One region of the Paenibacillus tritici genome, then DNA from elsewhere that is predicted to be linked to it. Evidence: riboswitches for the same ligand, from Rfam matches in the RefSeq annotation. Region 1 holds a riboswitch; each other region holds the start of a gene.

Region 1 (2,199 bases):
CTTAAGCCATGCTAACAAGAATGAGTTCAACATTATTGTGAACCGCGAAAGGAGAATGGATTATGCCAGACACAAGTAATCAGCCTACCAAAACCCTGCCTCCGCAGGTACAGGATCAGCAGCCCGGAATTGAAAGTGAGATGAATCCGCTTCCGGAGTTTGAGACACCGGCTTACAAGGCAGCAGGCAAGCTGCTGGGTAAGGCTGCGCTCATTACGGGAGGCGACAGCGGGATCGGGCGTGCAGTTGCCGTTCATTTTGCCAAAGAGGGTGCAGACGTTGTGATCTCTTATCTGAACGAGCATGAGGATGCGGAAGAGACCAAACGCCAGGTGGAGCAGGAGGGCAGAAAGTGCATTCTAATCTCCGGCGACATCGGGGTGGAGGCCTTCTGTCAGGAGCTGATTAATAAAACCGTGGAGGGGCTCGGCAAGCTGGATATCCTGATCAATAACGCCGCTGAGCAGCATCCGCAGGACAAGATCGTGGACATTACAGCCGAGCAGCTGGAGCGTACGTTCCGGACGAATATATTCTCCATGTTCTATCTGACCAAGGCAGCGATGCCTCATCTCAAAAAAGGCTCCACGATCATCAACACCACCTCCATCACGGCGTATCGCGGTAGCCCGCAGCTGCTGGACTATTCGTCCACCAAGGGAGCGATTCTCAGCTTCACCCGTTCCCTGTCGATGAATCTTGCGGAACAAGGCATCCGAGTAAATGCCGTTGCACCGGGCCCGATCTGGACACCGCTAATTCCGTCAACGTTTGACGCGAAGAAGGTCAGTGAGTTCGGCGCCACCCAGCCGATGAAGCGCCCGGGACAGCCCGAAGAGCTGGCACCGGCTTATGTGTATCTGGCCTCTGACGATTCTTCTTACGTGAGCGGACAGGTTATACATGTGAACGGCGGCGAGGTCGTCAACGGATGATAGCTTTCACAGGAATAATATGCTAATATACAAAAGGCATAAACATACAATAGCATAGAACGATCACTAGGGGAGCCGCAAGGCTGAGACGGGCAGATCTGCTCGGACCCTTTGAACCTGATCTGGGTTATACCAGCGTAGGGAAGTGGAGAAACGAATAATGCAGCGGGGGTTCCGGCCAGCCGGTATCCCTGCTTATATTCCAGACTGCTTCCTTATGGGGGCGGTCTTTTTTGTGTTTGTGTGTTTATGGAGAATGGAGCGGAAGAGAGGGGCGAAGGCGTTGCACGAACTTCATGTCATCTCAGACGGGCGGCTCCATCCTGAGGCGTTGGCCGAACTGGCTGCGGCGGTACATCCTATGGTGGATTATATCCATCTCCGGGAAAAATCCCTGTCTGCCCGGGAGCTGTTGGCGGCAGCGGGGATGCTGCTCCAAGCCGGAATTCCACCGGCGAAGCTGGTTATTAATGACCGGGTCGATGTCGCGTTAGCCGTAGGGGCTGCCGGAGCCCAGTTAGCCTGGCACAGCCTGCCGCCAGCCGGAGTGCGCGGGATCGCACCAGGCCTGCGCCTGGGCAGGTCGGTACATTCCCGGGAGGAAGCGGCGGAAGCCGGGCGGCAGGGGGCGGACTTCTGCCTGTATGGGCATGTGTTCCCGACTGCCTGTAAACCCGGGCAGCAGGAACGGGGCCTGGAGCAGCTGGCGGAGGCCGTCCGCTGGAGCCGAATTCCGCTGATTGCGCTCGGAGGAATTACACCGGACAATGCCGGGGCTGTTCTCGCTAAGGGAGCTGCGGGAATTGCTGTCATGTCCGGGATCTGCGGGGCCCCGGACCCTGCGGCTGCGGCCCGGGCCTACAGGGCAGCCGTTCATCAGGCTGCGGCGCAGGCTGAAGCACTGAATATAGTTCCAGCACCGGGTGAAGGAGGTGAACAGGCATGAATTTGACCGTGAACGGGACCGTGCAGCGGTATGAAGAGAGCTGCCGGACGCTGGCTGATCTGCTGGCCCGGCCGGAGTGGGCCGGTAAGCTGGTGATTGTCGAACTGAACGGTGAGCTTGCCGGCAGAGAGGCTTACGGGGATACGCTGCTGAACGAAGGGGACCGGGTGGAGCTGGTTCATTTTGTAGGCGGAGGTTAGGGATAGCGGGCAGAGGAGAAGCGAACGAGCAAGCAGGCAGGCAGATTGGCGGTTTAGATACAGGCGATAACTTATCCAGGAGGCGGTATGATGCAAGACCCTTTGATGATTGGCGGAG
Region 2 (2,199 bases), 1.9 Mb from region 1:
ACTGTGCTGGAATTCGCTGACCGGTTCCGAACACTGGAGGATGTGTGTTATCAGGATAAACATGCCTTTATCCATTGCCAGGAGAAGTCCTTCGGCCGGGTGGAGGATTTCGTGTTCAAGAATCTCGTCTCCGGTCTGGAGCCGTTTCTCGACCCTGCGGAGATTGATGGCGCTTATTTCGAGACCCTGCCTTTTTTCGTGGATGAACGGATGCTGGTGCAGGCCTTCTATGGCTTCAACCGTGAGGAAGAGCTGGATGAGATAAGTGTAGAGCTGCGCTACCGCGCCTCCCAGCTGGATGGGCTGACTATAGACGGTAAGCCTTTTACCAGCGCGAGTGATCCTGAGTATATCGAGCAGTACACCCGGGATCATTGCTATAGCCGCTGGGGGCCGGACACCTATTATATGACGAACGAGCAGACCTTCTGCTGCCTGAGCCGGGCGAAGCCCGATATTGCCACGGAGCTGGTCAACCAGATGTACGGAGAGTATTATTATGGACTGCTGCTGAGTATTTTTCATAAAATCGTGCTGCTGAAGCTCGCCAATCTGCATTCCCGGCTGCGCATCAACCACGATTACGAAGAGATCGAGAATCTGATCTTTCTGATCAATAAATTTTCCGCCAAATTCTATTTTCTGGAGCTTATCTCGCAGTCGCAGGGGCGGGAGATTTTTTTCCAGCTGCGCAAGGTCTACGGCAATGATGCCCTGTTCGATGAAGTGAAGATGACCCTGAATGATCTGTTTCAGTATCAGGACAAATTCCAGGCCAAACGCCGGGATACCCTGCTCATGGTCCTGACTGTATTTACGGTAATCAGCGGGATTTACGGCATGAACCAGGTCATTGAGGATCTGAAAGGGAACATCGACTGGAGCAAAATGCTGGAGTACTCCGTGTTCGAATATCTCGCTCTGTTCCTGACCTTCTCTGGGATCGCAGTCAGTCTCGGCTTAACGCTGCGGGAGGCGCGGAATGGAATCCGCAGCCGCCGCAAAAGGCGGTACTATGATAAGGATTGAACAGACGGCTCTGGACAACCGCGAAGCCGCCGTCTATAATACACCGTAAGAACATAGCAATACCCGTGAACTTCATAGAACCAGGGGTGCTGGAATTGGCCGGCTGAGATTGTATCCCATAAGATACTGACCCTTATACCTGATCTGGATAATGCCAGCGTAGGAATCTCAATCAGCACTGTGCCATCATGGCCCAGAAGTTGATCCCCTCACGCAAGTAACTGGCGTCCCGATCTTCGGGGCGCTTTTTTGGTATGGTCTAACTTGAAAGTTGGAAGAATAGGGATTGCTGGAAGGAGAGAGAAGAGAGAGATGGGAGTCACAAAAACAGGTACACTGCTGCTAAGCTCCATGCTGGTTATCGCGTTAGCCGGATGCGGGGGCGGAAACAGCAACACAGGAAATGCCGGTGCCAGTGCGCCTGCCGCCGGGAACAGCACCGCTGCCCCTGAAGCAACTGCGACCGATGCCCCAGAGGAGCTGATTCCGGTCAAGATTGCCCTGGACTGGACGCCGAACACGAATCATACCGGGCTGTATGCCGCGAAGGAGCTGGGATATTACGCGGAGGAGGGCCTTGACGTTGAGATTGTACAGCCTGGCGCTGCCGGGTCTGACACTATGGTCACTTCCGGGGAAGCCCAGTTTGGCATCAGCGCCCAGGAGGCGCTCACCCTGGCCCGTCTGCAGGATGTGCCGCTCGTGTCTATCGCTGCTATCATTCAGCATAATACCTCGGGCTTCGCCGCTCCGAAGGACCGCAATATTAAGACACCGAAGGATTTTGAAGGCAAAACCTACGGAGGCTGGGGCTCCCCTGCGGAGCAGGCGGCCATGAAAGCCATCATGGACCCCGAAAGCGGGGACGTCTCTAAGGTGAAGCTGGTGAATATCGGCGAAGCCGACTTCTTCACGGCGGTGAAACGGGATATCGACTTCGCCTGGATCTTCTACGCCTGGACCGGAGTGGAGGCCGAGCTGCGCGGCGAGCCGCTGGATATGCTGTATCTGAAGGATTACGCGCCGCAGCTGGATTACTACACCCCGGTTCTGACCACCAGTGAGAAGGAAATCGCCGAACACCCTGAAGTGGTGAAGGCCTTCCTTAAGGCTACGACCAAAGGATATCAGTATGCCATCGACAACCCGGAAGAAGCAGCCACGGTCTTG
Region 3 (2,199 bases), 990 kb from region 1:
ATTCATTGCTGTGCTGTCCAGGACAACCATAAATACCCCGGCAATAATCGCCAGCAGCGGAACCAGAATGCCGGACAGCCGGAACTCGGCCTCCTGCTTCAAGGTTTGATCCATGTCTCTTCTCCTCCTGAGCTGTCCGCGCCCAGCATTGACCTGCGGACAGATTTATAGATATAATGAGTGAACGGACAACTGTCCGTAAGTGCAATTCATAGTCTACGGACAATTGTCCGTTGTGTCAATTGATTTATTTGTTTTTCTGTAAATCGCTGATCTGTTTCTGAAAGGGGATCTCATGAAAAAGCCAGACACCGATGCTGCACAGCTCCCGCCGTCAGCTCCGCAAGCCGTAGAATCCGCTCCGCCCGTGTCCGCCGATCCTTATGTGCAGCGGATTCTCGAAGCCGCCCGCCAGTTGTTCACCGAGAGCGGCCTGGAGGCGGTGAACATGTACAGCATTGCGAAGCGGGCGGGGATAGGGCAAGGCTCGCTGTACCGCCGCTTCACGGACAAAGGTGAGATCTGTTCTGCTCTGCTGAAGGGCAGCGCGGACCAGTTCCTCTCCGGTCTGGAGCAGCAGGTCGCTGCCGGCGCCGGTGAAGCTCCGGCCCTGGCCCGGCTGCAGAGCAGCATTGAGCAGATTGCCGATTTCATAGAGCAGTATGCCGAGCTGCTGAATATGATCAAAGCCGAGTTCACCGGCAAGAAGCAGCTTACCCAGTTTGAGCATCCTTTTTTTCAGCGGCTGGGAGTGATGATGACTGAGCTGCTGCAGCGGGCTGCAGACAATGGAGAGATTATTGATATAGATCCGGGCTTCGCAGCTACCGCATTAATCTCAATACTCAGCCCCGATCTGTACTTATATGAACAGAAGCGTAACCATTCCTCCAAGCTGGAAATCTCCCGCGGAATCGTGGCTTTGTTCGTGACAGGCCTCTCCAGACGCTAGAACAGCCTGCTCTTTACAAGAGAGGAATTTATGGTATATTAAGTAGCAATTACGAATTCAATAGCACCTGTTATTTCACTAGGGGAGTCGGCCGACTGAGACGGAGCTTAAGCTCCGGACCCTTGGAACCTGATCTGGATCATACCAGCGGAGGGAAGTGGAGCAGATTGTATCAGTGGCTTCCGCGTCATAGGCCGCAGCTGACTGTACCTTCCGCCCCATTCATCTCCTCCGGGAAATGAATGGGGCTTTTTGATGTTCGTACGGCTGTTAATTGATCCCGGAGGAGGCTTCCAACATAGTCTTATGATTAACCTTACGAATCTGTCCTACGCCTTCGGGTCCGGATCGTCCCGTGCACCGGTATTCTCGGAGCTGTCCATGAATGTTCGCCGGGGGGAATTCATCTCTGTCGTCGGTGCCAGCGGATGCGGCAAAAGCACGTTGTTCAAAATTATCGCCGGCCTGCTTGAGCCTGCCAGCGGCAGCCTTACGCTGAACGGGGTTGAGTCAACATCAGCGGCCCAGAGGCTGGGCCGTGTCGCCTATATGCCGCAGCAGGATCTCCTGCTGCCCTGGAGAACCGTGCTGGATAATTGTCTGCTGCCCTGGGAACTGAAGCGCAGCGTCCCCAAAGCGGACGCCGTTACGCAGATCCGCACCCTGCTGGACCGCTTCGGTCTCACCGAGACCGAAGGTGCTTATCCGCATGAGCTGTCCGGCGGGATGCGCCAGCGGGTGGCCGTCCTCCGCACGGTCGCTGCGGGCAATGAACTTCTGCTGCTCGACGAGCCGTTCGGAGCGCTGGATGCCATTACGAAGCGGGCGCTTCAGATCTGGCTGCTGGAGTTATGGTCGGAGCTGGACAAGACTGTGCTGTTCATCACCCATGACCTGGAGGAGGCACTGCTGCTCAGTGACAGAATCTATCTGATGACCGGCAGTCAGGGCGGCGGGATACAGGAGTTCACTTCCAGACTCCCTCGTCCCCGGCACCACAGTCTGAACTATGAACCGCAGTTTGCTGCCCTGCGTCAGGAATTGGAGCTGAAGTTATATGATAACCGTCTCACCTAGACGGCTGATGCAGGATTACGGCCCGTCTGCCCTGCTGGCGGTGCTGACCCTGGCGGTCTGGGAGACTGTAGCGCGCCTTGGCCTGATTCCTCCATTCATTCTTCCTGCTCCGTCTGCGGTCTGGATGGCCTTGATTGAAGAACGCAGCCTGCTCTTCGGAGTGCATCTGC
Region 4 (2,199 bases), 2.2 Mb from region 1:
CACGCGGCCATAATCGAGCCGCCTCTGGATACGATGCCTGTCATTCTCCGGGCAGTCAGCGGAATATAGCGCTTCAGCACCCCGGCATGAATGGTGAAGTAATCCACTCCCTGCTCTGCCTGCTCAATCAGCGTGTCACGATAGAGCTCCCAGGTTAAATCCTCCGCTATACCGTTCACCTTCTCGAGCGCCTGGTATAAGGGCACTGTGCCGACAGGCACCGGAGAATTGCGGATAATCCATTCGCGGGTGGTATGAATTGCAGCTCCGGTGGAGAGGTCCATAATTGTATCAGCCCCCCAACGGGTCGCCCACCGCATCTTCTCCACCTCCTCTTCAATAGAAGAAGATACCGCAGAATTTCCGATGTTGGCATTGATCTTCACCAGGAAGTTGCGGCCAATAATCATCGGCTCGCTCTCCGGATGATTAATGTTGGCCGGAATGATGGCCCGGCCGGCGGCCACCTCGTCCCGTACGAATTCCGGCCGCATATTCTCACGGATCGCGATATACTCCATCTCCGGTGTAATCATCCCTTGCCGTGCATAATGCAGCTGGGTAACATTGCGGCCCGCCTGTGCCCGCAGCGGACTTCGCTGCAGTCCCGGAAAAGCTTCTGCGGGCGGCCCGCCCCTGCGGATTCCGTTATCCTCCGGCTGTACGGCTCTTCCGGTGTATTCCTCCGAATCGCCCCGCTCTGCAATCCAGCATAGACGGTGCGGCGGCAGTCCCCTCCGAATGTCGGTCTCCTCTGCAGCATCGGTGTAGATACCGCTTGTGTCATAGACACGCAGCGGTGCGTTCTCCTTATCCCCGGCAACGCCCTCTGTTCTGCTGAGAGTGATCTCCCGCATCGGAACCTGAATATCCGGGCGCGAGCCCTCTACATACACTTTACGGCTTGCCGGAAAACTGGAAAGGTCTACCTCGCCGTTCTTCACTATTTCTGTCACTCTAATCTCCTCCTCTTTGCTCTATGAGCTTGTCAGATAAGATTTCACGCAGCAGACTGAGCCGAAGAATCCATGAATTCCCGCACGTCAAAAAGCCGCTCCACCTGGAGCGGCTTTATTAAAGGAACAGCCAAATAAGACTGTATTCAAAAAAGGTCCGACTCCACTTTCCTACGCTGGTATGATCCAGATCAGGTTCAAGGGTCCGGAAATTCAATTTTCCCGTCTCAGCCTATTCAGGCTCCCCTAGTGGGTATCTTATCTAATTAATTACATTTTACTGGTATAGGTATTTCTTGTAAACCCATAATTGTTACCCGGAACCTTCTCCGGTTATTTATCCAGCGATTCGCTCCAGTCATGCACCATCGTGCCTTCCAGGAACTTCTCGGCGTCCATTGCCGCCATACAGCCGGTTCCCGCTGCCGATATAGCCTGACGGTAACGTGTATCCTGCACATCGCCGCAGGCGAATACGCCGGGAATATTCGTCTCGGTAGTACCCGGATTGACCACGATATAACCACTCTCATCCGTGTTAATCTGGCCGCCCAAGAACGCTGTGTTAGGAGTATGTCCAATCGCCACAAAGACACCATCTGCCTCCACCAGCTCTGTCAGTCCGGTCTCATTATTAAGCACCGTGATGCCCTTCACACCGGTGTCCCCGACGGTAACTTCAACCGGGGTACGGTTCAGGGCCCAGGATACCTTGCTGTTATCGCGCGCGCGGTCCTGCATGATCTTCGAAGCCCGAAGCTCCGGACGGCGGTGAACCAGCGTTACGCTGGACGCGAAGCGGGTCAGGAAGCTGGCTTCCTCCATGGCAGAGTCCCCGCCGCCGACCACGACAATCTTTTTGCCCCGGAAAAAGAAGCCGTCACAGGTCGCACAGGTACTAACCCCGCGCCCCACATTCTCCTGCTCGCCCGGGATTCCCAGATATCTTGCAGAGGCTCCGGTTGAAATAATGACCGACTCTGCTTCGAGCACACCCATTCCGTCTACGGTAACCTTGAACGGACGCTGCGAGAAATCAACGGATTCCACCCAGCCATTCTTGAATTCAGCGCCGAAGCGTTCAGCCTGCTTACGCATATTGTCCATCAGATCCGGACCCAGAATTCCTTCAGGGAAGCCTGGAAAGTTCTCCACTTCTGTTGTCGTTGTCAGCTGTCCTCCCGGCTGCAAGCCTTCAATCACCAGCGGGCTCAGGTTCGCACGCGCCAGGTAAATCGCAGCA

The links. A riboswitch is a leader RNA that binds a small molecule or an ion and turns the genes downstream of it on or off. The one in region 1 is predicted to bind thiamine pyrophosphate.
Region 2: it holds a riboswitch for thiamine pyrophosphate, as region 1 does, so the genes downstream of both, KDC22_RS02145 (ABC transporter substrate-binding protein) here and KDC22_RS10045 (thiamine phosphate synthase) in region 1, are expected to answer to the same signal.
Region 3: it holds a riboswitch for thiamine pyrophosphate, as region 1 does, so the genes downstream of both, KDC22_RS14215 (ABC transporter ATP-binding protein) here and KDC22_RS10045 (thiamine phosphate synthase) in region 1, are expected to answer to the same signal.
Region 4: it holds a riboswitch for thiamine pyrophosphate, as region 1 does, so the genes downstream of both, thiC (phosphomethylpyrimidine synthase ThiC) here and KDC22_RS10045 (thiamine phosphate synthase) in region 1, are expected to answer to the same signal.

The regions. Positions count from the first base shown of each region.
Region 1 is NZ_CP073365.1:2,385,510-2,387,708, forward strand. Features, by position in the region: gene KDC22_RS10040 (SDR family oxidoreductase) at 63-935, shown strand; TPP riboswitch at 994-1,096, shown strand; gene KDC22_RS10045 (thiamine phosphate synthase) at 1,192-1,881, shown strand; gene thiS (sulfur carrier protein ThiS) at 1,878-2,081, shown strand; gene KDC22_RS10055 (thiazole synthase) at 2,172-2,199, shown strand, end outside.
Region 2 is NZ_CP073365.1:474,555-476,753, reverse strand. Features, by position in the region: gene KDC22_RS02150 (hypothetical protein) at 1-1,029, shown strand, start outside; TPP riboswitch at 1,102-1,212, shown strand; gene KDC22_RS02145 (ABC transporter substrate-binding protein) at 1,342-2,199, shown strand, end outside.
Region 3 is NZ_CP073365.1:3,377,737-3,379,935, reverse strand. Features, by position in the region: gene KDC22_RS14225 (DHA2 family efflux MFS transporter permease subunit) at 1-114, opposite strand, end outside; gene KDC22_RS14220 (TetR/AcrR family transcriptional regulator) at 296-952, shown strand; TPP riboswitch at 1,023-1,125, shown strand; gene KDC22_RS14215 (ABC transporter ATP-binding protein) at 1,259-2,029, shown strand; gene KDC22_RS14210 (ABC transporter permease) at 2,010-2,199, shown strand, end outside.
Region 4 is NZ_CP073365.1:163,278-165,476, reverse strand. Features, by position in the region: gene thiC (phosphomethylpyrimidine synthase ThiC) at 1-956, opposite strand, end outside; TPP riboswitch at 1,108-1,214, opposite strand; gene trxB (thioredoxin-disulfide reductase) at 1,290-2,199, opposite strand, start outside.